Linked DNA regions of Gemmata obscuriglobus. The protein of the gene in region 2 interacts with the protein of the main gene of each other region in a pairwise test. Links are inferred from orthologs where the notes say so. Each region holds a gene or a part of one and is shown on either strand. Other genes may lie near its edges.

Region 1 (14,937 bases), 1.7 Mb from region 2 along the record:
TTGAGCGAACACCGTCTTGAAGTGCAGCGCCTGCGGGGCGCCCACCACGTAAAGCATGGCGTCCGGCTTCCACGTTTCGGCGCGGTACTTGATCGTGGCGAGGTCGGTGGTGGTGTACGTGAAGGCTCCGTCGCGCTTGCGGATGATCGCCGGTGGCTCCTCTTTCTTTTGCTCCTCGGGCGTTTGGGGAACGATGCCTTTCGCGTTCGGGATTACGATCGCGCCTTTACTCTCGACCGCGATGCCTTTTGCGAGCATGTCCGCGACCACACCCGCAAGCATGGGGTTGTAGAAGCTCTCGCCGAGCGCGTGATCGATCTTCACATCAAGGCGCTCGTAGATCGGGCGTAACATCTCCATGCACGCCGGCATGAAGCTCTTCCAGAGCGCGACGTTTTCGGGGTCGTTGGCGTGGAGCTTGGACGTTTCCGCGCGGCACGCCGCCATCACCGGGTTGTCCGCGCCGCCCTCTTCGTCCTCGCCTTCGGCCAGAGCCGCTTGCTTGCGCACGAAGATGTACAGGCGCAGCAGTTCGCGCACCGGGTCGGCGGCGAACGCCGCGTCGTCGCGGTGGTTCTTGTACCCGTACAGCAGGATGCCGAACTGCGTGCCCCAGTCACCGAGGTGGTTGTCCCCGATGACGGTGTGGCCCAGGAACCGCAGGATGCGCACCAGCGCGTCGCCGATGATCGTGCTGCGCAGGTGGCCGACGTGCAGCGGCTTCGCCACGTTCGGGCCGCTCAGGTCGATCACGAACGTCTTCGACTTCGCGGCCGGCGAAACCCCGAGCTTCGGGTCGGTCGCGATTTCCTGTAGGGCTCTGGCGAGGAACTCGGGCTTCAGGCGCAGGTTGATGAACCCCGGCCCCGCGACCGTGGGCGGTTCCAGCAGGTCGTTGGCCGGCAGCGCGGCGACGAGGGCCTTTGCGACCTCCGGCGGCTTCTGGCCCAGTTGCTTGCCCAGCGCCATCGCGCAGTTCGCCTGGTAGTCGCCGTTGTCGGCGTTGGCGGCGGGCTTGATCGCGCCGAGCAGGTCCGGCACCTTCGCGCGGTCCGGCGCGAGTCCCGTGAGGGCCGGCTCGAACAGCGAACGAAGTTGGGTGAGCAGGTTCATGAGGGTGCGTGGTGCCGAACGCGAGACGGTCGGTGGTTTTCGTTTCGCGCTCCGAACCTCGCGTTTCGCGTTCGGAAAAGCGACTGTCGGCCGAACGCCGACGCCCCGATAGAGGCGCGACGCGGCCGACAGGTTCGTTATAGGGACGCTCACAGGAAGTTCCTGCGGGCGGTCACGTTACTCTTCGCGCTCCCAGTCCACCTTCACGGCGTCGGCCCACAGCTCTTCGAGCTTGTAGTAGTCGCGCGTGTCGGTGTCGAACACGTGAACCATCACGTCGCCGTAGTCTTGCACGATCCACTTGCTGGCCTCGTACCCCTCGATCCCGAGCCGGGTGTCGCCCTCGGCCCGCAGCGCGGCGTCGGTCTCTTCGGCCACCGCGTGGATCTGGCGGCGGCTGGTGCCGGTGCTGATGACGAAGTAATCAAAGAGGGGGGTACTGGACCGCATGTCCAGAACGACGATGTCGCGCCCCTTGTTGTCGGCGGCGGTTCGCGCGGCAACACAGGCCCGGTGCAGGGCGCTGCTCAGGGGCTTCGCGGTCGGGGTGGGCACCGTGTCCACCGGGCTCAACGTGCTCAACGTGGCGGTGTTCAAGTGGCCTCCTTCAGGGCATGGTGACGGCCTCCGAAGGGTCGGTTCTCCGCGTGCCAACGGGTGTGAGGTGCACCGTTGTCGTGGCCCTTCCTCCGGGGGATGTTTCGGGTTCGTGCCATGCCGGCTGATATCGGGTGCGGAACTCCCGCACCTCTTGTGTGTAATATTCAGCCGGTTTAAGTCATGGGTCAAGCAAGATGGCCTCGATTCCCCGAATGCGGCGCGTCAGGCGCGCCCCAGCCCGTATTTTCGTTCCCTAACCCGAACGCCCGGAACCCGGTCGCTCGCGCGGCCTGCGAATCCGCCCGCGGCCCGCTTGGCGGTCCTGACACCGGTTCCTAAGGGCGGGTTCGTCATCTTAGATGATTCACGACCGGACACGATTCCGTATTCTGATCGCAAACCTTCTGAGACTTCTCCCGGGTCAGCCCCATCATGAGTCGCCGCGTTCTGGTCGCCCCGGCCCCGCTCCGCGAGATCGAGTTCACCTACGGCCCCATTCTACGCGGAGCGGGCTATGCTATTGAGTATCCCCCTCGCGACCACGTATTCACCGAACAGCAAATGAGCGTGCCGGAGTTGCTGGCGCAACTGCCGGGGTGCGTCGCGTCGCTCGCCGGCAGCGAGCCCTACACCCGCGAGGTCATCGCGAAGGCCGCCGAGGCGGGCCTCAAGGTGATCGCGCGGGCGGGCGTGGGGTACGACGCCGTTGACCTGCAGGCCGCGACGGACCACGGGGTCGCGGTGTGCTACGCGCCGGGCACGAACCAGGAGGCGGTGGCCGAACACGTCTTCCTGCTGATGCTCGCGCTGGCGCGCAAGCTCCGCGAGCAGGACACCGAGATCCGCGCCGGGCTGTGGCCGCGCCGGGCGGTGGGGAACCTGCGTGGCAAGACACTTGGTGTGATCGGGCTGGGGCGCATCGGGAAGGCCGTGGCCCGGCGGGCGATCCCGTTCGACCTGAAGGTGATTGCCACCGAGATCGCCCCCGACCACGCCTTCGCGGCGGCGCACAACGTCACGTTCGTCCCGCTGGAGCAACTGCTGCGCGAGTCGGATGTCGTTACGCTGCACGTGCCCAAGACGCCGCTGACGAAGAACATCATCAACAAGGACACGCTCGCGCTGATGAAGCCGTCGGCGTTCCTGCTGAACACCGCCCGCGGGGGCATCGTTCACGAGAAGGACCTGCACGACGCGCTGGTGGCGAAGACGATCGCCGGGGCGGGGCTCGACGTGTACGAGGTCGAGCCGCCGAAGACGAACCCGCTGTTCGGCCTCGACAGCGTCGTCCTGACCGCCCACACGGCGGGCGTGGACCAGCAGTCGCGCCAGGACATGGCCCGCGTGCCCGCCCAGGCGATCGTGAAGCTGCTCGCCGGGGAGTGGCCCGAGGAGTGGGTTGTCAACGCGCAGGTCAAAGAGAAGTTCTTCGCCCGGTTGTAGTGGCGTGCCGTTGGACGGCGCGGGCGCCGCGCCACGGGACCGGACCCTTCCGCACGACCGGGACAGCGCTGCCAATGTCCGAAGACGTGATTCAGATCGACCGCCTCGTGGTGCGGTATCGGGGGAAGCCCGCCCTTCAGGGGCTGAACCTGCGGGTGCCGCGCGGGTCCGTGTACGCCTTCCTGGGCGACAACGGGGCCGGCAAAACCACCACGATGAAGATCCTCACCGGCCAGGTGCCGCCGGACGCCGGGACGGCCACCATCCTGGGGCTCGACTGCTGGTCGAAGGCGACGGACCTGCGGCACCGGGTCGGGTACATGCCGGAGCGGCCGCGGTTCTACGACTGGATGACGGTCGCGGACATCGGCTGGTTCACCGCCTCGTTCCACCGGCCGGGGTTTCTGGGGCGGTTCCAGACGGCCGCGGAGCGCCTGGGGCTGGACACGTCCAAGCGCCTGAAGGACCTCTCGAAGGGCGGGTACGCGCGGGTCGGGCTGGCGCTGGCGCTGGCGCCCGAGCCCGAGGTGCTGCTGCTCGACGAGCCCACGTCCGGCCTCGACCTGCTGACGCGGCGCGAGTTCCTGGCGAGCCTGGGCGAGCTGGCGGCGGCGGGCCGCACGGTGTTCGTCACCAGCCACTCGATCGCGGAACTGGAGCGGGCCTGCACGCACGTCGGGCTGCTCCGCGACGGCCAGATGATCATGTCCACCACGCTCGAACAGGTGCGCAAGCAGGTGCGCCGGCTGAGCCTGCGGTTCACCGGTTCGCCGCCGGACCCGACCGGCCTCGGGACGCTGCTCGAGCGCTCGGCCACCGGGCGGTTCTGGCAGGTGCTGGTGCGCGACCCCGATCCCGATGCCGTGGCGGCGCTGCGGAACCGGCCGGACGTGACCGACTTCGAGGACCAGCCGGTGGGGCTGGAAGAGCTGTACGCCGCGCTCATGTCGAAGGCCCCGGAGGCCGGCGCGGTGCCGATGGTTCGGAAGGTGGGGGAGTGATGGGTAGAGTGGGGCGAGCATTCGGCCGCTGATACACAACCCTACTGTGGATGTCTGTTCCGACGAGCCGCGACCGCCAGGGAGCGGTTCCACGTATCCCGCTCCCTGGCGGTCGCGGCTCGTCAAACGTGCAGCGCGACTACGACCGCCCGCTTGGTCGGCGTTGATTCCCGTCGCCTGTGTGGTGCCTTGAGTGTGGTCCGCTCGCTCCGCGAGCGGTCGCGAGGCCGCTGTTGAAGCGATCGGTTTTGTTGGCCGCTACGGAACCCGCTCGCGGAGCGAGCGGCCCACACTCAACATCGGAACACGGACCGCTGCCATCTGTTATTAGTGGTGGTTGACTCGCGCGGTGCTGAAAGGGGCTGAAGAGGGCCGAGAGGGCGCCGCCGGAGCCGATGGGGCGCGGACTGGACATTCGCTGCCGTTTGACTGCCGATTCGCTACCCGCTCGCTGGGTGGCAGCTACCCGCGAATCACGTGTTCCAATCACGGGACGCCATCCCGGTAGTTGCCCCGGTCGCGTTCGCCTGACGGGTTGCAAGGTGTTGCGAGAATTAATCTTGTGTCCGATTGGCTCGTGCCGGCAGTACCGCGTGTGGTGACGGAATTTGGCACCGAGGCGTTCCGTTTGGCACTCGCGTGGCGGGCACGGACTTCCGGAAGCTCCGCGCGGGGGAATTAGGGTGGGGAAATACCCGATGTGCCGACGATCCGGCCGACCGCACCTCCGTGAGCGGGGAAGCCCGTTCCCGCTCCGGTCGGATTCCTTGACCCGCACCGGTGCCCGACCGCTGCCGTCCGAAAGCGAGGACGTCCGATGATCCGAGCTGTGATGTGGAAGGAGTTCCGGGAGCAGTGGCTCATCGGGGCCACGCTGGTGGTACTCGGGGGCGGGTTGCTGGCGGCGGCGGCGGTACTCGGCGAGCCGCCCAAGGCCGGCGCCGGACCGCTGGACGTGGTCGGGCTGCTCGGGCTGGGGCGCGTCGCCACCCTCATGCTCGTGGTCACCGCGGGGATGGTGTGCGGGGGCGCGCTGTTCGCCGCCGAGCGCGAGGCCGGGACCATCACCTTTTTGGAAGTGCTCCCGGGCTCCCGGGCGCGGCTGTGGCGCGCCAAGGTGGTCGCCGGGGTCGTACTCGCGCTCGTCCAAACGGTTCTGCTGCTTGCCATCGCGGCGGCCCTCGGGCTGGCGCCGCCGGGGTTCGCCGCGCGGCTCGTGGTGTACGGGCTGCTGGCGTTCGTCTGGGGCACGTTCGGCTCGACGCTCGCGCGCACCACGTTGGGCTCGGTCGGGTTCGCGGTGCCGGCGGCGGTGCTGGCCACGTTCGTCTACCTGATACCGATCAGCCTCGCGTTCGCGCCGCCGGGGGGCGGGCCGCCGCGCCCGGCCGGGTGGCTGGTGTTCGAGGCGCTCATGATCGCGACCCCGCTGGTCCTCTCGGCCCGCTGGTTCACGGCCCCGGACCGGGCGCGGCGGGCCGGAAGCGCGCGCGGGGCGCCCGGGTTCCGCGCGCTGCTGTGGCTCGGCTGGCGCCAGACGCGGCTGCTCGCCGCGGTGCTGTCCGCGTTCGCGCTCGCGTTCGGGTGCGCGCTGCTGGTCCCGGAGGCGCAACCGCTGTTCGTGTGGCCCGGCCTGGCGCTGGCCGCCGGGGCGCTCGCGGGGGTGACCGCGTTCGGCGACGAACAGGTCCACCGGACGGGCGGGTTCTGGGCCGAGGGCCGGCTCCCGGTCGGCCGCGCGTGGGCGGTGAAGGTGGGGCTGCACCTCGCCCTGGTCGCGTGGCTCCTGGCGCTCCTGCTGGCGCCGTCGGTGGTGCGGGCCGTGGCCGAGGGCCAGATGCGGTTCGGGTACGGCCGCGGGCTCGTCGCCGTGGCGCTGCGCGACCGGTTGTTCGACGAACTGGGGCCGCAGTCGTGGAAGTACCTGCTGGTGCCGGCGGTGTACGGGTTCGCGGCGGGGCACGTGTGCGGCCTGGTGTTCCGCAAGCTGGTGGTCGCGTGCGGGGTCGCGGTGGTGGTCGGCGGGTGCCTGGCGGCACTCTGGGGGCCGTCGCTGCTGGCCGGCGGGGTGCGGCACTGGCAGGTGTGGCTCCCGGCGCTCGCGCTGGTCGCGACGGGGCGGCTCGTCGTCCGCCCGTGGACCACGGACCGGCTCCTGGGGCGCGGGCCGCTGGTGCGGCTCGGGGCCGGGACCGGGGCGGCGCTGGCGGCGCTGGTCGCCGGGATCGGGTTCCGGGTGCTGGAGGTGCCGGACCGCCCCGACAGTGAGGACGACCTGGCCTACGTGGCCGCGCTACCGACCTACGACGAGAACGTGGCGGGCCGCGAGTTCCGGTCCGCCGTGGAGCGGTACTCGCGGGCGGTTCAGTACGCCGACACGGGACCCGAGGGGGCTGCCCTGGTGCGCCTGCGGCCCCGCCCCGCGGAGCGGTTAGAAGCGGCGGTGCGGTCGGGCTGGGCCGGGGGCGACCCCGAGTTCACGGCCTGGCTGGACCGGGTGTTCGCGGAGCCCCAACTGCCGGCCGGGGACCGCCCCTGGCACGCGATCGCGGAAGACGCGGCGACGAAGCCGGTCGGGCAGTTCGAGTCGCCCCGGCTGGTGAGCACCACGGCGGCGACCGCCGGGATGCTGGACGGCGCGCGGCGGATGGCGGTGGCGCTGCTGGCGTGGGGGCTGCAGGAACAGGCCGGCGGCACACCGGAGGCGTTCTGGAAGCGGTTCGTCACGGTGGTGGCGCTGGCCCGGAACATGCAAAACGGGGGCGGCGTGCTGCCGCTGACCGCCGGCCAGGACGTCGAGCGGCTGGCACTCGCGGCGGCCGAGCGGTGGCTGGAGCGGTACCCCGGCTGGGCGGACCGGCAAGCGGCGGCGGGCGGCGCGCGGGGGCCGGCCCCGGTACTCCGGGCGGCGATCCTGACCGTCACCGCCGGCGACGCGTCCCCGCTGCTGGACATGCGCCCGCACCACCTCGCCGATCGGTTCGTGCTGCGCGAGCAGATGCGCGCGCCGGTGCAGTGGCTGACGCCCGGACTCACCCCGCCCGGCGGCAACCCGGACCAGGTGGCGGCGGAGGCCGACCTGGTCGGGTTCGCGTGGGCGGTTCCGTGGGAGCGCGAGCGCACCCGGCGGCTCCTCAGCCTCGGGTTCGAGCCCCAGCCGAACGGCCTGTTCGGGGCGAGCCCGGCGCTGCTGGTCGGCCGCCCGGGGGCGCAACTGTTGTTGGTGAGAAACCGGTCGGGCGGGGACCAGACCGAAACGGACCGGGTCCTGCGGGCGACGCGCCGCGCCCTGATCCTGAAGCTCGCGGTCCGCGCGCACATGGATGAGAAGGGACTCGTCCCCGCGGCGCTCGCCGACCTGACGGCCGGGCCAACCCCGTACCTGCGGGCCTTGCCCGACGACCCGTATGCGGACGGGCGGCCGTTCGGGTACCGGGTGTCGAGGGGCGAGGTCTTGCGCGGCCCCCCGCGCAGCACGGGGCCGGGTTCCGGTCCCGGGCCGGGCCGCGGCCCGAGTGAGCAGTCGCTCGAAATCCGGTCCGGCCAAGTGCTGTTGTGGAGCGTCGGCACCGACGGCACCGATCAGGGCGGGACCGTGATCCCGGGCGGGCCGCGGTCCGAGGACATGGTGTTCCTGGTGCCGATGTTCGTTTCCGAGCCGCGGTGACGAGCCGCCACTCGAAGAACTGGCGGCTCGGACGGCAGCGTGCGTGCGCTGACCCCCGGGACGGGGTTTCTCGCGGTTCCCTAACGGGCCGCCTGTGCGGGGGCCGGTTGCGGAACGGCTTTCCCTTCGCGAATGGCGATCCGGTACCGGGGCTGCGGTGCGGACATCCACTCCGCGAACACCAGCCGCGTGATGCGCTCGCCGTGGACCACCGGCACCGGGTCCGACGACGGGTAATCGATCTCGAAGCTGAACCCGGGTTCGTCCTCATGCGCGTCCACGAACTTCTGCACCGCCCGCAGCGCGCGCGTCCACTCGCGCTCTTCCCGGGCCACCATCGTGTTGGCCTGCCAGACCTGTTCGGCCCCCAGAGCGGCCAGCGCCACCAACCCGGCGGCGAGCCCCTTCCGGACGTTGACGGCCCACGCCCCGGTCGCGTGCCACGCGGCCGACGCGGCCAGCAGCGCGAACAGAAGTGCGAAGTACGTGTAGTACGAGTTGCCGCTCAGAATCCACGAGTGCGGCCGCATGTTCATCCGCCCGAGCACGTTCATCGCCGCGTAGACGGCGTACAGCGCCACCGGCAGTGCGCAGATGAGCCGGGCCCGCGACTGCCCCACCCGCCACAGCCCCGCCGCGCCCAGCACCGTACCCGCGAGCAGGGTGGCGTAAGACACCGCGAGCGTCGGCGTGAGAACCCGCAGCCGCGACCCGGTCCACACGGTTTCGAGCACCTGCAACCGCTGCCCGCCGTAGAAGGTCTGGACCAGCGACGGGAAGAACGGCTGCACCGCCGTGAACACACCGTACCGGGCCGAGTGGGTGAGCGTCGCGGGCGTGGCCGCCTCTTTCACGATCGCGGCGTGCAGGTTCTCGGGCTGGTACTGCCCCTGGTGAACGTTCTGGTCGATGTGGTTCGCGAGCTGGTAGCCTATGAGGACGGCCGCGAACGCGGCGAACGTGCCGAACGCCTGGGGCTTCCCGACGCGCGGCGCCGCTTCGGCCGCGAGCACCAGGCCGGCGAGCACCGCGTAGACCTGCCCCAGCTCGTAGGTGAACGCGGACAGCGCGGCCAGCACCCACGCCCCGTACAGCGGCCACTGTACGTCCTTGCCGGCGCGCCCGCGTGCCGCGTAGCGCAGCACGCAACTGATCGAACCGAGCAGGAACAGCAGGAACAGCAGGTAGCCGTGGAGGTGGCCCCAGATGACCAGCTCTTGCACGCACGGGTTGAGCGCGAAGAACGCGACCGTTCCGTACATGAGCCAGTCGGACCCGCTCGTGCCGACTTCTTTCTTCGACTCGGGCGGGCGCACGAGCCCGGCCGTCTGGCGCAGGACCACGAGGAGCAGGACGCAGATGGCGCCGTGGAACCCCACGCCGAGCGCCTGGACGTAGTCGAAGTGGCCGCCCAGCGCCGCCTTTTCGGCCGCGAGCAGTGCGAACAGCACCGGGCGGAACAGGTCGGTGTCGCCCGGGGCCACCAGGCGGGTGCGGTTGTACGAGTAGGTGTGCCGGAACGTGTCGCGGAACGTGTGGTCGTTGACCGTGTCGGCGAGGTAGCACCACTGGTCCGCGCGGGGCGGGTGCCTGAGCGACGGCCCGTAGGCCACCGTCACGAACGCGAACAGCACCGCGAGGAACGCGAGGTCGCGGAACGCCTTCGGTCCGAACGTGTTACACACCCACTCCGCGAACCGCTCCTGGCTCATCTGCCCCGCTCCTTGTTTCGGGCTGTTGGGTCGGGCTGTTCGATCGCTGGCGCTAACGGCGCTGCGCCCGGGGCACCGTCAGCGCCAGCAGAAGACGTCGCGCACGAACTGGAAGTAGTACGCCGCCCCCCACTTCAGGACCTGGAGCTTGCGCTCGCCACCCAAACGCGGCGGCTCGTCGCCCGGGATCTCCGCCACCTTCAGCCCGCGCCGGGCCGCTCGTGCCGAGAGCAGCGGCTCCCAACTGATCCGCGTCCGGAACAGCCACTCGGGGGTGCGGTACCAGCGGTCCTGGTCCAGTTCCAGCTCGCGGACGATTCGCGTCCGGTACGCGCGGTAAATGACCATCGCGTCGGTGTACCGGCCGCCGTGCAGGAGGTTCACGGTGCGCGTGAACAGCCAGTTCCCGAACGCGGTGATGAGGTCGTCGTCGGCGCTTTTCGCGGGCGGTTTGTACCGCGACGCGATGACCATGTCGTACCCCTCGTCGATCTTCGCGATCAGCTCGGGGAGCAGCTCGGGGACGCTGTTGCCGTCCGGGCTGAAGGTGACGATCACGTCCCCGCGCACCTTCGGGAGCACCTCCCGGTAGGCGTGGCGGATGCCGGGCTCGCTCTGGACGTGGACCTCGTAGCCGTTCTCGCGCGCCCACTCGGCCGTGCCGTCGGTCGAGCCGCCGTCCAGGACGATCACCTGATCGACCCACGCCGCCCGGATGCGCGGCATGATCGCCTTCATGCCGACGATCTCGTTGAGCGTCGGCACGACGAGGGTGACCGAGCACGCGCGCCGGACCGCAGGCGCGGTCGGGGCGGCGGTCGGGCGCGGGAGCAGTTCGGTGGTCGCCATCGGTTCGGACCTCGCCCGCATCCGGGGTGCGTTAAGGGCGGCGGTTTATAGGTGCCGCGCGGGGGCGGGTCAACGGCAACCGCCGGGGCGATCTTGTCAGGCGTGCGGGCTGTGGTGTAACGTCCGCGTGCCCGCACCAGGGGACTTACCGGTATGCCGACCGATCCGCACCACCTGTTCCGCTACCGCCGGCCGGATTTCCTGGTGATCTCGCCGCCCAAGACCGGGTCCACGTGGCTTGCGGACAATTTGCGCCGTCACCCCGACCTTTTCGTGCCGGAAGTCAAGGAGGTGAAGTACTTCAGCTCGCTGTACAAGCGCCTCGATTTCGGCTGGTACTGCGACCATTTCGTCCATGCCGGTTCGCGCCGGGCCGGGGAGGCGTCACCGTCCTACGCGGCGCTTCCGCTGGCCCGCATTCGGCAGATCCGGGAACTGCTGCCTCACGTGCGGCTGGTGTTCCTGATGCGGGAGCCGGTGGCCCGGGCGTGGTCCCACGCCAAACACAACCACCGGTACTGCGAGGCCAACTTCGCCGCGAGCGGTCCCGGGTCGGCGACCGACGAGCAGTGGCGGACGAATTTCTCGCACGACTGGCCGCTGGTCGGGGGCGATTACTTGGGGCAGCTCCGACGGTGGTCTGCGGTGTTCCCTCGCGAGCAGATGTTCGTTGGGTTCTACGAGTCGATCGCGTCTCGCCCGGCGGACCTGCTGCGCGCCGTGCTCGCGTTCCTTGGAGCTGACCCGAACGTCGACCTGTCCGGATTTCCTGTCGCCGATCGCATTCTGGAAGGGCCGCCTGGCGTCCTGCCGGACCGGCTCGCGCCCACACTGCGCGGGCTGCTCCGTGCCCGCACGCTCGAACTGGAGGCGCTCCTGCGGGACCGGTTCGAACTGGACGTTCCGCCCGAGTGGCGGGCGGCGCTTACGGCTCCAGCTGACTTGCCGGCCGAGCCGCCCGCCGCGTTCAGCCTCGGCGCGGGAGACGCATACCTCGCCGGCGTGCTCGCCCAGGAGGAAGTGTTCGCGACCGGGTGCCGCTTTGTGCTCACCGATTACCGTGGCCACGACGTGGTGTTCTGCCGCGGCGGGTTGTACGCCGTCGCGCAGCCCGCCGATCCGCGCGCGCTGCTTGATGACGTGGCCCGAGAGAGACTGATCGCCGCCGGCGCGTGCCTCACCGCCCCGACGCTAGCGGAGCTTAAGGAGCGGATCACCGATCGGGTTCTGTCGGATGCGGCCCGACACCGGGGAACGCTGGAGCACGCGTTGGCAGGCGCCCGCGCGGATATAGCCCGCCTCGGCACACAGGTGGCGGAGCTGAACGCGCTCGCGGCGGAACTGGCGGCGGTCGCGCGCCGTCCCTCACTCGCCCGCCGCGTACTGCATCGCGTTCGCCGGGCCGCTCCGGTGAAGTGGGCTTGAATCGCGCGATTTCCTGCGCCTAAACTCTCCCACCCTCCAGGAGAACTCACGGATGAGCGAGCGCGTTTTGGTCACCGGCGGGCTCGGTTACCTCGGCAGCGTGCTGTGCGAGCACCTCCTGAGCGCCGGGTACGCGGTCACCGCACTTGACAACCTCACCTACGGGGCCGGGCAGGGGCTGTTCCACCTGTGCGCGAACCCCGCGTTCGATTTCGTCAAGGGCGACGTGCGCGACGAGGCCACGATGCGGGCCGCGCTGAAGGACGCGGACCACGTCGTTCACCTCGCGGGGATCGTCGGGGCGTCCGCGTGTGACCGCGACCCGGCGCTGACGAAGTCGGTCAACTTCGAGTCGGTGCGGCTCCTGAACAAGCTCCGCAGCCCGAACCAACTGGTGGTGTTCCCGAACACGAACAGCGGCTACGGCGCCACCACCGGCGCGACGCTGTGCACCGAAGACACGCCCCTGGAGCCGATCTCGCTGTACGGCCGCACCAAGTGCGACGCCGAGCGACTGCTGCTCGACAGCCCGAACGCGGTCACGTTCCGGCTCGCCACGGTGTTCGGGATGTCACCCCGGATGCGGCTCGACCTGCTCGTGAACCACTTCGTGTACGCGGCCGTGAAGGACGGGTACATCGTGCTGTTCGAGAAGGACTTCAAGCGGAACTTCGTCCACGTGCGCGACGTCGCCGACGCGTTCATTCACGCGATCCGGAACGGCGCGGCGATGTCGAACCGGCCGTACAACCTGGGCCTGGACTCCGCGAACCTGTCGAAGGAGCAACTCGCGTTCGCGGTGAAGAAGCAGGTGCCGAAGTTCTACATCCACTTCGCCGCGATCGGGGAGGACCCGGACAAGCGGAACTACATCGTCTCCAGTGCCCGGCTCAAGTCCGCGGGGTTCGAGGCGCAGCGCTCGCTCGAGGCCGGCATCGGCGAACTGATCAAAGGCTACCGGATGCTGTCGAAAGGTCCGTTCCAGAACGCCTGAATGGAGCCGCGACAATGAGCGAGCGAACGTCCCGGAAGCGGCGCCGCGGGGGCAACCCCTACGCTGGGCTGATTCACCTGCTGAACCAGCGCTACCACGCCGAGTGGCAGCGCGCGGAGTTGCTCCAGAACGAGCTGACCGGGCGCGAGAACTCGAAGGTCGCGCGGGCGGCGGAGTTCGTCCGGCGGTTCGTGCGCCGGTTCGTACCGCACCCGGCCGTTGTGCCGAAGGTCGTTACCGAACTGGCCGTTCCGTACACGGGGGGGGCACGCGCGGTCCCGGACGCAACGGTCAGCATCATCATCCCGTTCCGCGACCGCCCGGAACTGCTCCGCAACTGCCTGCGGAGCCTGCGGCGCAGCACCTACAAGAAGACCGAGGTGGTGCTGGTCGACAACGGGAGCGAGGACCCGCGTACCGCTCGGTTGCTCGCGGGCATCAGCGCGCAGCGGAACATCAAACTGGTCCGCTGCGACGAGCCGTTCAACTTCTCGCGGCTGTGTAACCTCGGCGTGCGAAAGGCGACCGGCGATCACCTGGTGTTTCTGAACAACGACACTGAAGTCATCACGCGCCGCTGGCTCGAACGGATGCTGGTTCTCGCGGCGGACCCGGCGGTCGGCGCGGTGGGCGCGACACTACTGTACCCGGACCGGACCATTCAGCACGCAGGGCTGTTCCCGCGGAGCGACGGGGCCTGGGTCCATCCGTACCGCGGTGAGCCGGCAGAGGCAGTGGGTGAGAACGGTGAGCTGCGTGTGATGCGGATCGTTCCCGCGGTGACCGCGGCGTGCCTGCTCGTGCGCCGGGACGTGTTCGAGTCGGCGAACGGGTTCGATGAGGACCTGCAAGACTCGCTCAACGACGCCGACCTGTGCCGGCGCCTGGGCGCGGCCGGGCGGGTAACCGTCATCACTCCGCACGCAAAGTTGTTCCACTACGAAGGCCTGAGCCGCGCGTTCAACGTCGACCCGCTGATGGCCTGAGCGAGAAGGGCCGTTGACGAGATAAACGGGATTTATAGGACGCTGAGTTAGGCGATTTTGACGGGATTCTGTCGATCCCGTCAAAATCGCCTGCGGCTGTTTCATCACGAGCACGCGACATGCGACGGTGCCTTTCGTTGATCGTTCCGACGCGCGGACGGCCCGCGAAGTTGCGCCGCATGCTCGACAGCGTGGCGGCGACCGCCTATCACCCCGAGCGGCTCGAAGTCGTTCTTGTGATCGACGCGGACGATCCCGCCAGTGCGGTAACCCACCCGCGGTTGAAGGTGCGGCACGTGGTCGTTCCGCCAGGCCGCACGATGGGCGCGCTCAATAGCGCCGGCTACGAAGCTTCGACCGGCGATTACGTCATGCTGCTGAACGACGACGTGACCGCCCGCACGCCGGGCTGGGACGCTCTCGTTTTTGGCTGCCTGCGGCGGTTCCCGGACCCGTTCGCGCTGGTTCACGTCAACGACACCCTGATGCGCGACAACCTGTGCGTGTTCCCCCTGGTGTCGCGTGCGTTTTGCGAACTGGCCGGGGGCATCTGTCCGCCCTGTTATCACCGCTACCGGATCGACGATCACATTGAGGACGCGTTCAATCTGCTCGCGGTGCTGGGCGAGCGGCGCATCGTGTACCTGCCGGACGTGATCTTCGAGCACGACAACGCGGTGCAGCACCCGGAAGCCGGGGTGGTGTACATGTCCGATCCCGCGGTTCTCGCTCTCGACGCGCCGCTGTTCGACGCACTCCTTCCAGAGCGAAAAGAGCTCGCCCTGCGGCTGCGGGCGGTGATCGAGGGCTGGACAAATTCGACCGCGGAGGGCGAGTGGCGGGCGACGCTCGCCGCGGTCGGGCATTCGTTCGACGTTCGCACGCCGGGGCGGCAAATCGTGATACGCCGACCGTGGTGGCGCCCGGTTCGGGAGAGCCTGGCGGCGCTGACGAGGCTGATCAACTGTGCCCGACGCAAGAACGCGAGCGGGTTCGTGCGGGCCGTCCGGAACCGCCTCGCGCGGCCCGCGTTGACACCCGGTTCGCGGATGGAGTAGGCTCTCACCTCCCCAAGAGTACGGACCCTCAACGTGAGCGCTACCGGTACTGCCGAAATCGCTGGCCCGCGCGGAGAACCGACTGGCGC
Region 2 (15,037 bases):
GACGGAGATGTCGAGTCGCTCTTGCAGCTCACTCGCCTTGACGCGCGTAAAGAACTGCAGCGGAATGCGCTGGAGGAGCTGAGCCGGTTCGTGCAGGCGTGACCGCCACCACCGACGGACGGGGTTATCATCCGGCACCGCGTCTGCCGCCTGATCAGCAGGGGGGCGCCTGAACTCGGTCACCGTCTTTGCGAGCCCGCTGTACCAATACGCCGCCGTCTCGTTGCAGATGTACGCCTCGTAGTCGGTGCCAGTTTTGTCCGCGGCATTATTGAGGCGCAGAACGGCACAGTTGGGCTTCATGCACAGCACCTGCCCGCTGTAGGCTGTGGACTTCTGGCTCACGTTGTCGGTGCGGGTGAGCCCGACCTCGGCCCGGACGTTCGTCAGTGCGGCGGTCTTCTCTTCCCATGCCTTCAGGTGTTCCGCGACCAGCGGGGCAACGGGCTCCGCGGGCTTTTCGGCCGTTTTGGGCTTCGCCGGCTCTTCCACCTGGGTCGCTGGCGGGCTGACGGGGTCACTGATGACCACCGGCGCAGGTTGCGGGCACCGCGGGACGTACACAACCCGCCCGCGCCGCGGCGGGCAGGCGGCGATGAGCGAAATGGCGAAGAGAATGGCGACTGAGCGCACGCGCACCTCCGATTCGGTACGGACGCGTCCGGCGCGCCCGCGGCTGGCGTGAGACTATACCCGCCACTCCGACACTTGAAAGATCAGCCGCGGATGATTTGTGCCATACACTCCGCGAGCTTCTCCGGCGTGCAGACCAGGATGTCCATCCCGGCCTTGCGGCACTTCCCGGCGGTGTCCTTGTTGTACGACGGTCGGGCGTCGTACCCGAGCGCGCCCAGGCCGATCATGCGCACCCCGCCGTCGGCCATCAGCCGCGTTTGCGCGACCAGATCGGCCTCCGGTCGGCCCTCGTAGAAGTCCGTGATGAGAACGACGATGGTACGCTGCGGCTGGCGCACCAGCTCGTTCGCGTACATCAGCCCCTTCGTGATGTCGGTGCCGCCGCCGAGCTGGATCGAGAGCAGCACGTCCACCGGCTGCCCCACCTGGTCCGACAGGTCCACCACCTCGGTGTCGAACAGCACCAGCGAGGTCTTCACGGCCGGCAGTTCGGCAAAGATGCTCGCCATCACCGCGGAGAAGATCGCGCTCTCGAGCATCGACCCGGACTGGTCCACCACCACGATCACGTGCCAGGGCTTCTTCTTCCGCTCGGCGGCGTAGAAGTACACCTGATCGACCAGCAGCTTGCCCTTCTCCGCGCTGTAGTTCTTGAGGTTCCGGCGCAGCGTGGTCTTGAGGTCCAGGTTGCGGAACACCTTCCGCGGCGAGTGCCGATCCCGACGAATCGCGCCGGTGATCGCCTGCTCGACCTGAACCTGCATCTTCCGCTTCAGCTCTTCGACCACCTGCTCGATGATCTTGCGCGCCAGTACGCGGGTCTTTTCGTTCAACAGCCCGCGGTGGGTGAGCAGCGTTTTCACCAGCTCTAGGTTCGGTTCGATCTTCTCCAGAAGCTCGGGCTTCTCCATCAGCTCCGCGATCCCGCGGCGCTTGACCAGCTCCCGCTGCATCACCTCTTTGGACTGGTTCGGGAACAGCTCGTTGACCGCGTCCACCCAGTCCGGGACGGTGAGCTGCGGGCCGCCGCTGCCGCCGGCGCGCGACGCCGAACGCCCGCGCCCGCCCCGGCCGCCACCGTTCCCATCACCGCCGGGCTCGAACAGGAACCCGACCAGCTCTTCCACCCGCTCGGCGTCGCCGTCGCCCCCGCAGTTGATGCCGTGCTGCTCGGCGGTCTTGCCGAGCACCAGGCGCCAGCGCGCGAGGGTGTGCGGGTCGGCCGGTACTGGACCGGCGTCGCTCTCGTTACCGGTTGTCACGTTCGCGCTCCCAATGGTCGCACTCGAAAGGCCGATTTTCACCGCAGAGGGCACGAGAGGGCGCAGAGAGAAAACGAGAAACGGCGTGATGAAGCCGAGCCTTCTTTCTCTCTGCGCCCTCTCGTGCCCTCTGCGGTGAAACATGTCTTCATCACAACGGCCAGTTCCGCAATGTTGCGGCCACCGCGGCATCAAGCCGGGCCACCAGTGCTGTCGCGCCCAGGCTCCCGCTGACGGCGCGCAGGTCGGTCGAGCCGTCGAGCCCGTAGTGCCGCGCGACGGTCGCCGCGAGCGCGTCCTTCTGCGGGTTCGACAGCCGCTCGATCGCCGCCCGGAGCCGCGGAAGCATCACCAGGAACGGGTCCCATTCTGCGGCCTTCAAGAGGTCGTCGATTGCGGTGACCAGCGCGTCGGCGCCGAGCATCAGCGACGTGCGCGACACCGCCAGCATCCCGTCGAGCAGGTCGCCCGCCGTGACCATCACCTCCGTGGACGCCTGCGCCAGGTTCGACACCTCGGCGGCGAGCACGCCCGGCGCAATCACCCGGATCTCGCACAGCAGCCCCAGGAACGCTCCGCGCAGGAACGGGACCGTCGATTGCGCGGCGGCGTTCTGCGCCGCCTGTGCGAACAGGGTGCGGTCGTACCGCACGCCGTCGCGCAGCACGACCTCGGCCAGCCCGATGAGGCCGTCCACGACGCCCTGCTGCTCCTCTTCCGGCACGTTGGCGGCGTTGGGCAGCGCGAAGCACGCGCGGTCGAAGCAGCGGTTCAGCAGTTCCGCGATCACGTCGCGCCGCAGCCCGCGGAACGCGGCGTACTGTTCCAGTCGGCCGAGGTACTGGAGCGCGGTCGCCTGCGACGCGAACGACGGGTCCGTATCGACCGCCGGCCCGCACGCGTCCTCGGCGGCGGACACGAGGTCCGGCATGTCCATATCGACCGCTTCGAGCAGCCGCGCGCAGGTCTGGCCGGCGCTGCTCCCGGCCTCGGCGAGCGCCTCCCGGAGCCGGTTCAGCGCCGCCGACTCGACCGTGTCGCCGTACAGGTTCTGCTCGATCAGCGCGGGCTCGGTGCGCGGGTCCCACTTGAGGTGCCACTCCTCGCGGAACAGCGTTCCGGAGAAGTCCCCGCCGGTGCCGGTGATCGCGGCGAACGGCACCTTCAGGTAGGACACCCGGTGCAGGAACGCGGACCGCCGCGCCGCGAGCGGGTCGCGCTTGTCGAGCTTCGCCGACATCTTCTTTTCTTTGCCGAGCACCTCGCCGAGTTCGAGGTCGGCGATCTGCGCGTGGAAGTCGTTCACGATCGGCAGCCGGCCGATCTTCGACGTGACCTTGCCGATCCGGTTGCCGATCCCGGCCTGGTCCATCGCGTCGCGGAGCTTCCGGCCCTCTTCGTTCGGGTTGCCCTTGCAGCAGCACGTGACGAGCGCGTCGGAGATGTCGTCGAGCGTCGGGTGGGCGCGGCCCCGCAGGCGCGCGAGCATCCCGGCGTGGTGCGTGACCGAGATCGCGTCGGCGGTGGAGAGCGGGTCGCCGCCCTTGCGCATCGTCCGCAGCACTGCGATGGCGTGCTCCATCGCGATGTCGCTCGCGCGCCCGGCGGCGGTGAGGTCGTAGCACGTCTGGTAGAACTGCGGCGCCCGGTTCCCGGCCCCGTACCCGGACAGCTCGGAGATGCGGAAGTACGAGTACGGCACGACCGTGGTGTAAACGGTCCCCTCCGGACACGGCGGCGGCGCGGCCTTGTCGTCACGGTCGAGGAACAGATGGAAGCCCCCGCAGACGACCATCGCGTCCGCGGGCTTCAGCTTGCGCGCGGCGAGCGTGTCGGCGATCACTTTCAGGAAGTGCCGCTCGCGCTCGACGGTGCCTTCGGCGTGCTCGGCGGCGTGGTCCGCGGTCGCGCGGGCGGCGGCGCAGAACGTCGCCAGCTCGCGGCGGAACGCCTCGTAATCGGTCCCCTCGGGGTTCTCGAACAGCGTGTCCCACGCCTCGCTCCAGCTCTTGAACCCGGCGGCCTCGGCCAGATGCTTGTAGAACCCGCTCGACGTGATGAGCCGGTCCTCGTCGGGCGCGACGCTGGGCGCCTCGCGCGGCGGCTGCTGGCCCTGCGGCTCCGGCACGTGACGCTCGACGCGGGCGTAGTGCGGCAGGTCGATAAACACCACGGCCGCTTTGACGGTCGCCGCCGTCTTCATCGCCACGTACTCGGGCGAGTACGGCGTGAGCGGGTACCAGACCGCGAACCGGGCCGGGATGTCGGCCGCCGGGCTGACGTGGCCGTTCAGCCCCAGCACGTTGTCGTCGTCGCGGTACGAGGAGTAGATCGCGACCGGCGGCGCGGTCGCCGGGTCCGTCACGAAGGGGATGAGGTCGTTGGCCTCGAACGGCCCCTCAATGAAGATCACCTTCGGCCTGCGCGCGGCAATCGCGCTCTGGACGTGGCGCGCGGTGGTGGGCGAGTGGTGCCGCACCGGGAACCAGTACAGCGGGTCCGCGAACACGGCGTCGACGCGCCGCGCGATCTCGGCGGGGTCCAGCCCGGCGTCCGTCAAAGTAGCAGAAGATGAAGACATAAGAGTGTTCACCGCAGAGGGCTGAGTGCGAGAACAGGAAGGCAGTTTCTGACAGGATTAACAGGATAAACAGGATTTAAAAACAAAAGAAATCTGTCTTGGTCTTTATCTTGTCAATCCTGTTGATCCTGTCAAAAACTGCCTTCCTGCCCACAACTGCCCCTCGAGTTCCAACACGCGGACCTGCCCGACGACAGTGGGCTGTAAAACTGTCTTCCCCTCCTACAACTGCTCCACGAGCGCGTCGTGGAACTCCTTCCAGGCTTTCTCTTTCGCGCCGCGCTTCTTCGCGACCACGGTCGCGTACTCCTTCAGCGCGTTCTTGTCATCCTGGTCCTCCTTCACCACCGCGCCGATCATGTTGCGGGCGATGTCCGCCGGCCCCACCTCGCCGGCACCGAAGAACCGGGCGTGCAGCGCCGCGTCCAGCGCCACCCCGATCGCCTCGGCGGTGGAGAGGGTGGTGCTCGGCTTCTTGATGCTCACCCCGTCGCTGCTCTTGCCGTTGCGGATCTCGCGGAACACCGTCGCCAGCAGCTCGATCACCGGCGGGCTGAGCTTCGCCGGCAGGTTGTACCGCTCCAGCAGCTCCGCCGACCGCTGCTGAACGATCTTCACCTCGGTCTTCTGGTCGCCCACGATCGGGATGTGGACGTAGTTGAACCGGCGCTTCAGCGCGGCCGAGAGCTCGTTCACGCCCTGGTCGCGGGTGTTGGCCGTGGCGATGATGTTGAACCCCGGCTTCGCGAACACCATCGCGTTGTCGGGCAGCTCGGGGACCGCGACCGCCTTGTCCGACAGCATCGACACGAGCGCGTCCTGAACGTCCGGCACGACGCGGCTCAGCTCCTCGAAGCGGAAGAGCGCCCCGGCCCGCATCGCGATCACGGCGGGCGACGGAACCATGTTCTGCGGGCTGTACCCGTGCGCGATCAGTTGCGCGATGTTCCACGAGTACTTGATCTGCTCCTCGGTCGTCCCCGCGGTGCCCTGGATGGTGAGCAGCGACGTGCCGCAGATGGCCGCGGCGAGGTGCTCGGACAGCCAGCTCTTCCCGGTGCCCGGCTCGCCGACCAGCAGGAGCGCGCGCTCGGACGCGAGCGTCACGATCGACCGCTCCACGATCCCGTCGTCGCCGAAGAACTTGCGCGTGATCGGCACCTCGACCGCTTTACCGTTGATGGTGGCTTTGAGCGGTTTGGGCGTGCCGACGATGTACGCCAGCACCGCGCGGGGCGACAGCTTCCAGTTGGCCGGCGGGGTGTCGGCGTCGTTCTGGCGCAGCGCCTCGAGCTGGTCCGCGTACCGCCGCTCGGCGGGCTCGCGGAGCACGGTGTCGGGCGTCACGGTCGGCGCCGGCCCCGCGGCGGTCGCGAGCGCGGGTGTCGGGGCGGCGGGTACGGGTTTCTTGGCCATGTTGAGCGCAGAAGGTTCGGGTTACGAGGTAAAGTTCATCGCCTTGAGCAGCGCGGCCTTGTTCACGTTCTCCTTGGAGATCGTGATGTAGTCCGGGCCGCCGGCGAACGTGGTCAGGGGCTGGAGCACGAGCCGGCACCGCTCGTAGTGCATCACGCCGAACAGTGGCGGGTTCGGCACCTTCGCCTTGCGCACCTCCTCGAACGCGGCCCGCAGCGCCTTGCCTTCCGGGTTCGCGCCGACGACCGCGTGGAGCTTCAGCCGCCCGGCGGTCAGTTCGTACACCGTCTGGCCCGGTTCGTCGCCGTCCCCGGGCTTGCCGATGTCGTAGTCGCGGATCACGACCTCTTCCTGAAGCTCGGTGTCCAGGTCGAGCGGCCCGGCCGCGTGCTTCGCCAGGCGCTCCGCCGCGGCCGGCGCGGACCACTGGAGGTAGCGGTCCCACTGCGCGAACGGCTTGCCCACCGTGACCGTGCTCTGGTCCGTCAGCGACAGCTTCCAGCCGCCGACCTCGTCGCCCGACACGGCCGCGTTCGTGACGTTGAGGCTGGTGCGTTCGAGGAACAGGAACGGCGAGAACTTCTGCTTCTGCGGCAGGTGGAGGAACCCCTCCGGCGGGATGTCCTGGTCCTTCTTCAGGGGGAACACCGTGGACCAGCTCACCTTCTGTCCCGCTTTGATCGGCCCGGCGTCCGCGACCGCCCGCAGCCGGAACTCGAACATCGCGAACGCGTTCTCGGCGACCTTCTTCACGACCCCAAGGTTCACCACCTCGACGGCGGGCAGCGGTTGCGACGGCGGCGCCCAGGTGAGGCGGTCGTACTCCTTCTCGTCGCTCGCGTCGAGCGCGTGAATCATCCCGCGGCTGAGCAGCCACGCGCGGTTCAGGAAGAACGTGAACCGGCGGCGCGAGAACGTTTTCTCCTGGCGCGTGAACCGGCCGAGTTCGTCGGTGGCGACGCGGAGCGTGCCGCCGAGGCGCAGGAGCCGCATCCGGGCGGCCTCTTGCATCGCCCCGGCGAGCGTCTGCCGGGTCGCATCGGAGGCGGTGGTGAGCCCGCCGAGAAGCAGTTCTTCGACCGCGATCGACAGTTGGTCGAGCGTGGCGCGGAGCTTCGGGCGGTCGGCGGCGGGCGGTAGCACGGCTAGGCGTCCTCTTCGTGTGCGTCTTCGTCGCCGAACTCGGGCGCCGGCGGGGGCGGCGCGAGGACGCCGCGGGCCACTTCGAGCGTCAGCATCCGGTCGAACAGCCGGAACGTCGTGACCGCTCGCATGAGCGCCCCGGCCGCGGACCGCTCGCCGGCCTGTACGGCATCGACGAGCGTCGTCAGCTTCTCGGCCAAGTGCTCAGCGCCGGCGGTGCGGAACTCGTCGCGAAGAGAGGTCAGGCGCGCGAGGTGGGCTGAACCCGCGGCCCGCACCCCGCGCACCACGAGGTCGTCCATCGCGGCGTGCAGCCGGTCGAGGGCGTCGCGGAGTTCGGCGATTTCGTCCATCGGTCCGGCCTTTTGTCCGTTTTCTACGGTCGTCGCAGCCCCGCGCCGACACGAAACGTTACACCCGGTCACGCCCGCCGTTACGACACAAGATTATTCGCACCAGAACCTTACACCAACAGGGCCGACAACAAGGGCACTCGAATGAGTCGGGCGTAACCGCCGTTGAGCCGTTCGCGGGCTGCTGCCGCGAGTCACTTTTGTGCCACTTCCGGACCAGCTCGACGGCACTCTTATGCCGCTTCCTGTCCACTCCCCGACCCAGCGGGCCACCAAGTTGTTCAAGCGGCTGACTGGCACCACCGAGCTAATTCACGGTCCGGCTTGTGGTGTCTGTTTCTTGTGGCACAGACATTCCTGTCTGTGCGGCGCGAGAAGGCCGCACAGACAGGAATGTCTGTGCCACAAAGACAAAACCAAAACAGACACCAGTAACGGATCGCGTATCAGGGAACCAATCACCGATCCTGTGTCGCTTCGCCCACCGAACTCGCGCGGAACGTGTGCCGTGGAGATAAACGGCTGATGGCACGCACCTGTTCTGGAGCGCTCGCGCTTCGCGGAGTCGATCACATGGCGTAGAAGTCCTCGGGAACCGTCTCCGTCGGCCGCCAGTCGATCTCGCCGGCTTCCGCGCCCTTGTACTTCAAGAAGGTCTCACTCAGGGCGTCCTTGTTCAATGTCGGCTTGTGCGCCTTACTCGCCGTCACCCAGTTGTCCGCCGCCGCCGGGTCCAATTTCCCGGATTTCGCGAGCCCCACCACCAGCACCAGCAGGTGCTTGCACAGCGCCCCCTTCAGCCCGCCGCAAACGTTCAGGTTCTGCGTGCCGCAGCAGAACGTGCCGTCGCTCGCGAGCCGGCACGAATACACCAGGTCCGAGTACGACTGGCTCTTGACCACGCCCACGAGGTGTGTGTCGGTCACGTCGGCGAACAGTTGGAAGCGTTCCGCCTTGAGCATATCCGCCGCTTTTTCGATCCGCGAGGGATCTACCTTCCGAGGCAGTTCCTTGAGGAACGTGTCGAAATCGAGGCTGCCCGCGACCGCCAGGGCGACGGCTGGCACCACTTTCCCGGGGTGCGGTCCTTCCCCGACCCAGTTCGCGCCTTCGGGCGCGGTCAGGCCCTTCGGGAACTTGGTGTCGGCGTCGAACTTCGCTTGAGAGAACGAGGCGTTTTTCAGCGTCGCGCCGGTGAAGTCGGCGCCGCGCAGGTCGGAGAAGGCGAAATCGGCACCCGTCAGATCGACGTTCTGGAAGTTGGTCCGCAGGAACGTAGCCGCCCGCAGGTTCGCGTTCGCCAGGATCGCGCCGCGGAACACCGCGTCGGCCGCTCTGGCGCTCGCGAAATTCGCCTTACGGGCCGGTACGTCGGCGAAACTCGCGCCCTGAATCTGGGAGCCAGAGAACGACGCCTCACTCAGCATCGCGCCGTCGAACTTCGCCCCGCGCAAGTCGAGGTTGTTGAGCCGCGCCCCGGCCAGCTTCTCGTTGCTGAGGTCCGTGTCGCGAAGCGAGCCGAGCGCCTCGCGCTCCTTGTCGGTGCGGGCGTTGAACCGGGCGACCCCGGCTTTACCGCCGCGCAGGTCCGTCAACATTTGTTCGCGCACCTTGTCGCCGGCCGCGGTTTGCGCCTGTTCCTGCCGCGCCCATTCGTCGGCGCTGGGGATCGGGACCTCCAGCGCCTCGCACCACGCGGCACGGGCCAGCGCGAGCAGCTCTTTCGGCTTCAGCGGGCACTTTTTGCTCTCGACTTTGATCGAACCGAGCCGCGGCGCCCCCTTCGACCAGAGATCGACGAGGTTGAGCATCCCCTGCTCGAACGTCGGCGCGTCTACGGAAGAGCTGAACGTGTGCCGGCGCTCGGGCTGGTAGTGCATGTACCCCCCTCCGGGGTACTGGTGTGTGCCGTAACTGCGCAGCGACGCGTGCAGCTCGACGTGCTCCGTTCCGGTCAGCCCCAACTCGATCGACGCGGTGAGCTGTTTGGATTGTTTCGCCGCCTTCGCGAGTTCGAGCATGTTCGGGCCGACCGCGCGGGGCGGCTTGTGAACGAAGCCCTTTGCCTTCGAGGCGTCGAGGCCGTCCACCTTCGCCCCGGTGAGGTTCGCGCCGGTGAAGTCGGCCCCAGCCACGTTCGCCCCGGTGAGATCCGCCCCGGCGAGGTTCGCACCGCGGAAGTTGGCCTTACGCAGGTCCGCGTTTGTGAAGTTGGTACCGCGCAGGTCGGCGTCCACGCACGTCGCGCCGGCGAGGTTCGCGGCTGTGAAATCGGTCTTTTGCAGCTTGGCGTGCGACAGATCCGCTCCGGTGAAGTCGCACCCGCCGAAGTGCGACTGCTCGAGTTCCGCGCCGCTAAGGTCGGTCTTCTTGAACGTGCAATCGGTCGCGCGGGTGAAACTTCCGGTGCGGATCTTCAGCGTCGCGCCCGAAAAGTCGCACCGCACGAACTCCGCTGGGTTCCAGCGGACACCATCCATCTTGACGTTCTTAAGGCTGCAATTCTCGGCGTCCGAGAACGAGCCTTCGGTGAACCGGGCGCCGTCGAACTTGGCTCCCTTAATCTTGTCAAAAGACACGTTGCTGAGAGAGCAATTGCGGAAGTCGCTGCCGTCGAGGGTGATGCGGTACAGGGTCGCCTCCGCGAGTTCGATCGTGCGGAAGTCCGTCCCAGCCAGGTCGAGCGTGGCGCCGCTGACGCTGAGTCGTGACTGCATCCGGCTCCAGAACTGGTGATCGCGACGCGGCCCCTTAAGAATTGCAAGGAACTCGTCGGCCGTGGGCAGAACGAGCTGGTAGAAGCCCGCGGCATCCAGCACCCGCACGCTGGGGTGCTGCTTCTGGATCTTCGCGACGGCGGCGGGCGGCTTGCCGCGCGTCCCTGCCCCTTGAACCACAATGTCCGGAGCGGCCTGCTCGCCATCCACGAGCGTACCGCCCTCGTCCTTGATCGCCTGTTCGAGTTCCGTCTGCTGGGACCAGAACTTGCCGACGAGCGCGACCTTCTGCCCGGCGAGTTTGCCGGTCGGTGCCTTCGCTTTTGCTGCTTTCGCTGCCTTCGCCATGGGCAAACCTTTCAAGGCTCCGACTGTTTGTTCGGTTCCCTGGGACCGCGGGCGTCCCGCCCGCCGCTCCGCGCGTGGCATCGCAACTCGGTCCGCCGAAACGTCGCTCGACACGCGAAGCCAGGCGGGCCAGAGGCCCGCGCTCCGGCGCGGTCACATCACATCGCGTAAAAGTCTTCGGGCACGGTTTCCGTGGGCCGCCAGTCCACCTCACCGGCCTCCGCGCCCTTGTACTTCAGGAACGTCGCGGTCACCACGTCCTTGTCGGGCTTGTGGCCGTCCGCCGTCTTCCCCATGCGGCGGGCCTTGTGCAGCCAGTCGAGCGCGGTCGCGGGGGCGAGTTGTCCGGCCTTCACCAGCCCGGCCACGAGCACCAGCAGGTGCTTGCACGGCGCCCCGCGCGACACCACGCACTGGATCAGGTTCTGGGTGCAGCACGAGTACCGCCCGTCCTGCGCGAGCCGGCACACGTACACGCGCGACGCCGACGACTGGCTCCGCACGATCCCGCATACGAACTCGGTCTGCACGTCCGCGTAGAGCTGGAACCGCTCGCCGCGGAGCATCGTGAGCGCCTTCGACAGCGCCCCGGAGTCGGTGACGCCCTGCGCCGCGTCGAGGAAGTCGTCCCACGGCGTGCGCGTTTCGGGGATCTTCGGTGTGGCCTTGGATTTCGCCATGGGCGTACCTCACTCGGTGCGATCGGAACCCAGGGGCTCTCGCCCCTGGCTACTCAGCGGCCGCCCCTTTGGGGCTAAAACCAACACGCGTCTGATACATGAACCCATCTGCGGTGTCGCTTGTGTTGACGAGCCGCGACCGCCAGGGAGCGGTGCCACGTATCCCGCTCCCTGGCGGTCGCGGCTCGTCAACACAAGCGGCAGTATCACCGGATACGTGTATGAGAGCCCTGGAAGGGCGACGGTCTGGTAGCCAGAGACTCGCGCTCCGGCGCGGTCACATCGCGTAGAAGTCTTCCGGCACGGTCTCGGTCGGGCGCCAGTCGATCTCGCCGGCCTGCGCGCCCTTGTACTTCAGGAACGAGTCGGCGATGTGGTTCTGCACCGTCTTGTTCCACCGCGGCCCCTTGCTGTTCGCGGCCACGACCCACTTGTCCGCGGTCGCGGGGTCGAGCTGTCCGGCCCGGGCCAGGCCGATCACCAGCACCAGCAGGTGCTTGCACGGCTCGTCCGCGAGCCCGCGACACTGGGCCATGTCCGCGGTGCCGCACGAGTAGGTGCCGTCCTCCGTGAGCACGCACGAGTAGACCGTGTCGATGTCGCGCTGGCTCTTCACGATGCCGCGCACCATCGCCGGCTCGACCTCGGAGAAGATCTGGTTCCGCTGCTTCTTGAGCATGTCGAGCGTGCGGGCCATCCGCTTCTCGTCGATGACCGTGTGGAGCCGGGCCATCAGCCCGTTGATGTCGTGAGCAGCCGCGTTCTTGCCCCGGCCCGTCAGCCGCGGGTCGGTGCCCGTGCCGTGCCAGTGCATCTCACCCGGCGGCACGAAGCCCTCGGGCCACGCCGTGTCCTTGTCGAAGTAGGAGTGCATCAGGGCCACGTCGGTCAGCGTCGCGCCGGTGAAGTCGGTCCCGGTGAAGCCGACGTTGGTGGCGTCGGCCCCGGTGAGGTTCGCGCCCGCGAACGTCCCCTTGCGGAAGCTACTGCCCGACAGCTTCGCGCCCGCGAGCGCCGCACCGGTGAAGTCGGTCGCGTCGAACACGCCGCCGGTGAGCCCCGCGCCGGTGAGGTCGGCCCCGGCGAACGACGCCTTTTTCCAGGTGCCGCCGAGCCGGGTTCCGTCGAGGCGGGCGCCCGCGAGCTTGCACCCAGCGAGTACGGCGCCGTCGGCCGACACCCCGCGCAGGTCGATGCCGGACAGGTCCGCGCCGCTCAGGTCGGCCCCGGTCAGTGGGATTGCGGCCCGCGCCGGGCCGGTGAGCCGGTTCCACTTCGCCACACCGGCGGCGCCGCTCTTCAGCACCGCGACCCAGTCGGTCGGGGGCTTCTTCCCGGCGCCGGCCTTCTTGGCCGCGGGCTTCTTGGCCGCGGGCTTCTTGGCCGCGGGTTTCGCGCTCGCGGCGGGCTTCTTCTTGGCCATCGGGCTCACATCGCGTAGAAGTCTTCGGGCACGGTCGCTGCTTTCGGTGCGGCCTTCTTCGCCGCCACTCTGCCGTGACTCTCTTGGGCCGAGTTGTGCAGAATTATGACGCGCGAACGCGCGCCCGCAAGGTGCGCAGAGCGCGAAAAACGCGTGAAGCCGGTGGGGCCGGAACGCGTCACGCGAGCACTTCGCGCAGCACCTCACCGTGAACGTCGGTCAGCCGGCGCTCGATGCCGTTGTGGTAGAACGAGAGCCGCTCGTGGTTCAGCCCCAGGAGGTGCAGCACCGTGGCGTGGAGGTCGTAGATCGTGGCCCTCTTGTCCGCGGCCTCGTAGCCGAAGTCGTCCGTCGCGCCGTGGCTGAACGCGCGCTTCACCCCGGCCCCCGCGAGCCACACCGTGAACCCTTTCGGGTTGTGGTCGCGGCCGCTCGCCCCCTTCTGGAACGTCGGCATCCGCCCGAACTCCGTCACCCACACCACTAACGTGTCTTTGAGCAGCCCCGTGCGCTTGAGGTCGGTCAGCAGGGCCGCGAGCGGCCTGTCGAGAACCGCCGCGTGGGTCTCGTACTGCGGCTTGATGGTCTTGTGCCCGTCCCAGTTGCCGACGCCCTCGCCCATCGCGTACGCGCCGTTGAAGAGCTGGACGAACCGCACGTCGCGCTCCAGGAGCCGCCGGGCGAGCAGGCAGTTGCGCGCGAACCCGGCCTTCCAGCGGTCCTTGTCGTCCGTGCCGTATTCCGTGTGAACCCGCGCGGGCTCTTTCGACAGGTCGGCGACCTCCGCGGCGCGGAGCTGCATCCGGGCGGCCATCTCGTAGCTCGCGATCCGCGCGCTCAGTTGCGAGTCGCCGCCGCGGGCCTGCGCGTGCTCGGCGTTGAGCAGCTTCAGGAAGTCGCGGGTGTCGGCGTCCGCCTTCGCGGTCACGCCCGCGGGCCGGGCGAGGTGCGGGATCGGCTTGTCGGCGCTGAACGGCGTGCCCTGGAACACCCCGGGCAGGAACGCGCTGCCCCAGTTGTTCGGCCCCACCTGCGGCACGCCGCGCGGGTCCGGGATCGCGACGAACGCGGGCAGGTCCTTGTTCTCGCTCCCCAGCGCGTAGCTCACCCACGCGCCGGTGCTGGGGAACCCGTCGAGCGTGAACCCGGTGCTCATCTGGTTCTCGGCCGGGCCGTGCGTGTTGCTCTTCGCGGTCATCGAGTGAACGAAGCACATCTCGTCCGCGAGCCCGGCGAGGTTCGGCAGCAGATCCGAGACCATCTTGCCGCTCTGGCCCCGCGGCCTGAACGCCCAGATCGGTTTGACGAGGTTCCCCTGCGCGCCCTGGAACGTGACCAGCTTGTCGCCGCCCGGCAGGGGCTGGCCGTCGCGCTTCACCAGCTCGGGCTTGTAGTCGAAGGTGTCGACGTGGCTGACCGCGCCGGAGCAGAACACGACCAGCACCCGCTTCGCCTTCGGCGCGAAGTGCGGCTCGCGGGCGCCCAGCGGGGCGTTGGGCTTGATGTCGGGCCGGAGGGGGGACGCGGCGTCGCCGGCGAGCAGCCCGTGCTCGGCCAGCAGCGCGGCGAGCGCGATGCCGCCGAGGCCGGTGCCGGCGTCGCGCAGGAACGCGCGGCGGTCCGTGAGCCAGTGCGGGGCCCGGGCGGGGGGGCGGAGGGGCATCGGTGGGGTCTCGCTTCGGCGGAGGGTCGAAACGAGGATACCCGACTCAGGCCCACGCCGCGAGCAGTTTCGTGTGATCCGACAGGTCGCTGAACAGGAGGTCCGGGGCGCACCCGGCGAGTTCGTCGAGCGGGTGCCACCCGGTCGCGACCGCGACCGCCTTGGCCCCGATCGCGCGGGCGCACGTCACGTCGTGCGGGGTGTCGCCGATCACCCACACGTCCGCCGGGGCGACGTCGCGCCCGAGGTGCGCGACCGTGTGCGCGAGCGCGGCCCGGGCCACGTCGTCGCGCTCGTACCGGTCGTCGCCGAACCCGCCGCACACGAAGTAGTCCCACAGCCCGAAGTGGGCGAGCTTGTGCTGCGCCCCCACGCGCACGTTGCCGGTCAGCAGCCCCAGCACCGCCCCCGGTTGCGCCGCGAGGTGCGCGAGCAGCGCGGGGATGCCCGGGCACACCTCCCCGCCGCGCTCCCGCAGGTGCCCGGGCAGGTTCGCGAGGTACGCGTCGCGCAGCTTGTGTTGGTTCGCGAGCGTCGGTTCGATCCCGTGAACGACCAGCAGGTCGCGGCCGATGGCGCCGTCCGTGCGCCCGCTGTACGTCACGTCGTCGCGCAGCTCGGCCACGCCGAACGCGGACGTGAGGGCCTGCTCCATGGCGGCCTTGCCGGCCCCGCCGGTGCGGACCAGTGTGCCGTCGATGTCGAAGAGGATGATTGGCATGATTGGCGTTATACTGAGTGCGGGGTGCGGAGCCCGGAACGAACGCATCTCCCGTTCGCGCTGCGCGCCCCAGATCCGGAAAGACCTTATGCGC

What was found.
Region 1: the proteins of GobsT_RS34505 (region 2) and rsfS interact in binary tests that used the Escherichia coli proteins (3 or more experiments, as listed by UniProt). The link is inferred for Gemmata obscuriglobus from one-to-one orthologs.

What each region holds. Positions count from the first base shown.
Region 1 is NZ_CP042911.1:6,630,799-6,645,735, reverse strand. Bases 1-2,836 are described here. They hold rsfS (ribosome silencing factor), read right to left. Parts: upstream 1,711-2,836; coding sequence 1,291-1,710; downstream 1-1,290. Other genes in these bases: GobsT_RS27720 (phosphoglycerate dehydrogenase), read left to right, coding at 2,146-2,836; argS (arginine--tRNA ligase), read right to left, coding at 1-1,113. Outside these bases: more of GobsT_RS27720, read left to right, coding at 2,837-3,156; GobsT_RS27715 (ABC transporter ATP-binding protein), read left to right, coding at 3,231-4,157; GobsT_RS27710 (ABC transporter permease), read left to right, coding at 4,975-7,824; GobsT_RS27705 (hypothetical protein), read right to left, coding at 7,905-9,536; GobsT_RS27700 (glycosyltransferase family 2 protein), read right to left, coding at 9,615-10,385; GobsT_RS27695 (sulfotransferase family protein), read left to right, coding at 10,539-11,810; GobsT_RS27690 (NAD-dependent epimerase/dehydratase family protein), read left to right, coding at 11,863-12,804; GobsT_RS27685 (glycosyltransferase family 2 protein), read left to right, coding at 12,819-13,790; GobsT_RS27680 (glycosyltransferase family 2 protein), read left to right, coding at 13,910-14,848. UniProt on the Escherichia coli protein: Functions as a ribosomal silencing factor. Interacts with ribosomal protein uL14 (rplN), blocking formation of intersubunit bridge B8.
Region 2 is NZ_CP042911.1:8,316,296-8,331,332, reverse strand. The notes cover bases 3,799-6,734. They hold GobsT_RS34505 (ATP-binding protein), read right to left. Parts: upstream 5,896-6,734; coding sequence 4,702-5,895; downstream 3,799-4,701. Other genes in these bases: GobsT_RS34500 (hypothetical protein), read right to left, coding at 5,917-6,734; GobsT_RS34510 (DUF5682 family protein), read right to left, coding at 3,799-4,479. Outside these bases: GobsT_RS34520 (TIGR03009 domain-containing protein), read right to left, coding at 1-633; GobsT_RS34515 (VWA domain-containing protein), read right to left, coding at 717-1,898; more of GobsT_RS34510, read right to left, coding at 2,050-3,798; more of GobsT_RS34500, read right to left, coding at 6,735-7,038; GobsT_RS34495 (hypothetical protein), read right to left, coding at 7,041-7,391; GobsT_RS34490 (pentapeptide repeat-containing protein), read right to left, coding at 7,961-10,456; GobsT_RS34485 (hypothetical protein), read right to left, coding at 10,615-11,136; GobsT_RS34480 (pentapeptide repeat-containing protein), read right to left, coding at 11,414-12,559; GobsT_RS34475 (DUF1501 domain-containing protein), read right to left, coding at 12,738-14,222; GobsT_RS34470 (HAD family hydrolase), read right to left, coding at 14,269-14,943; GobsT_RS34465 (metallophosphoesterase family protein), read left to right, coding at 15,032-15,037.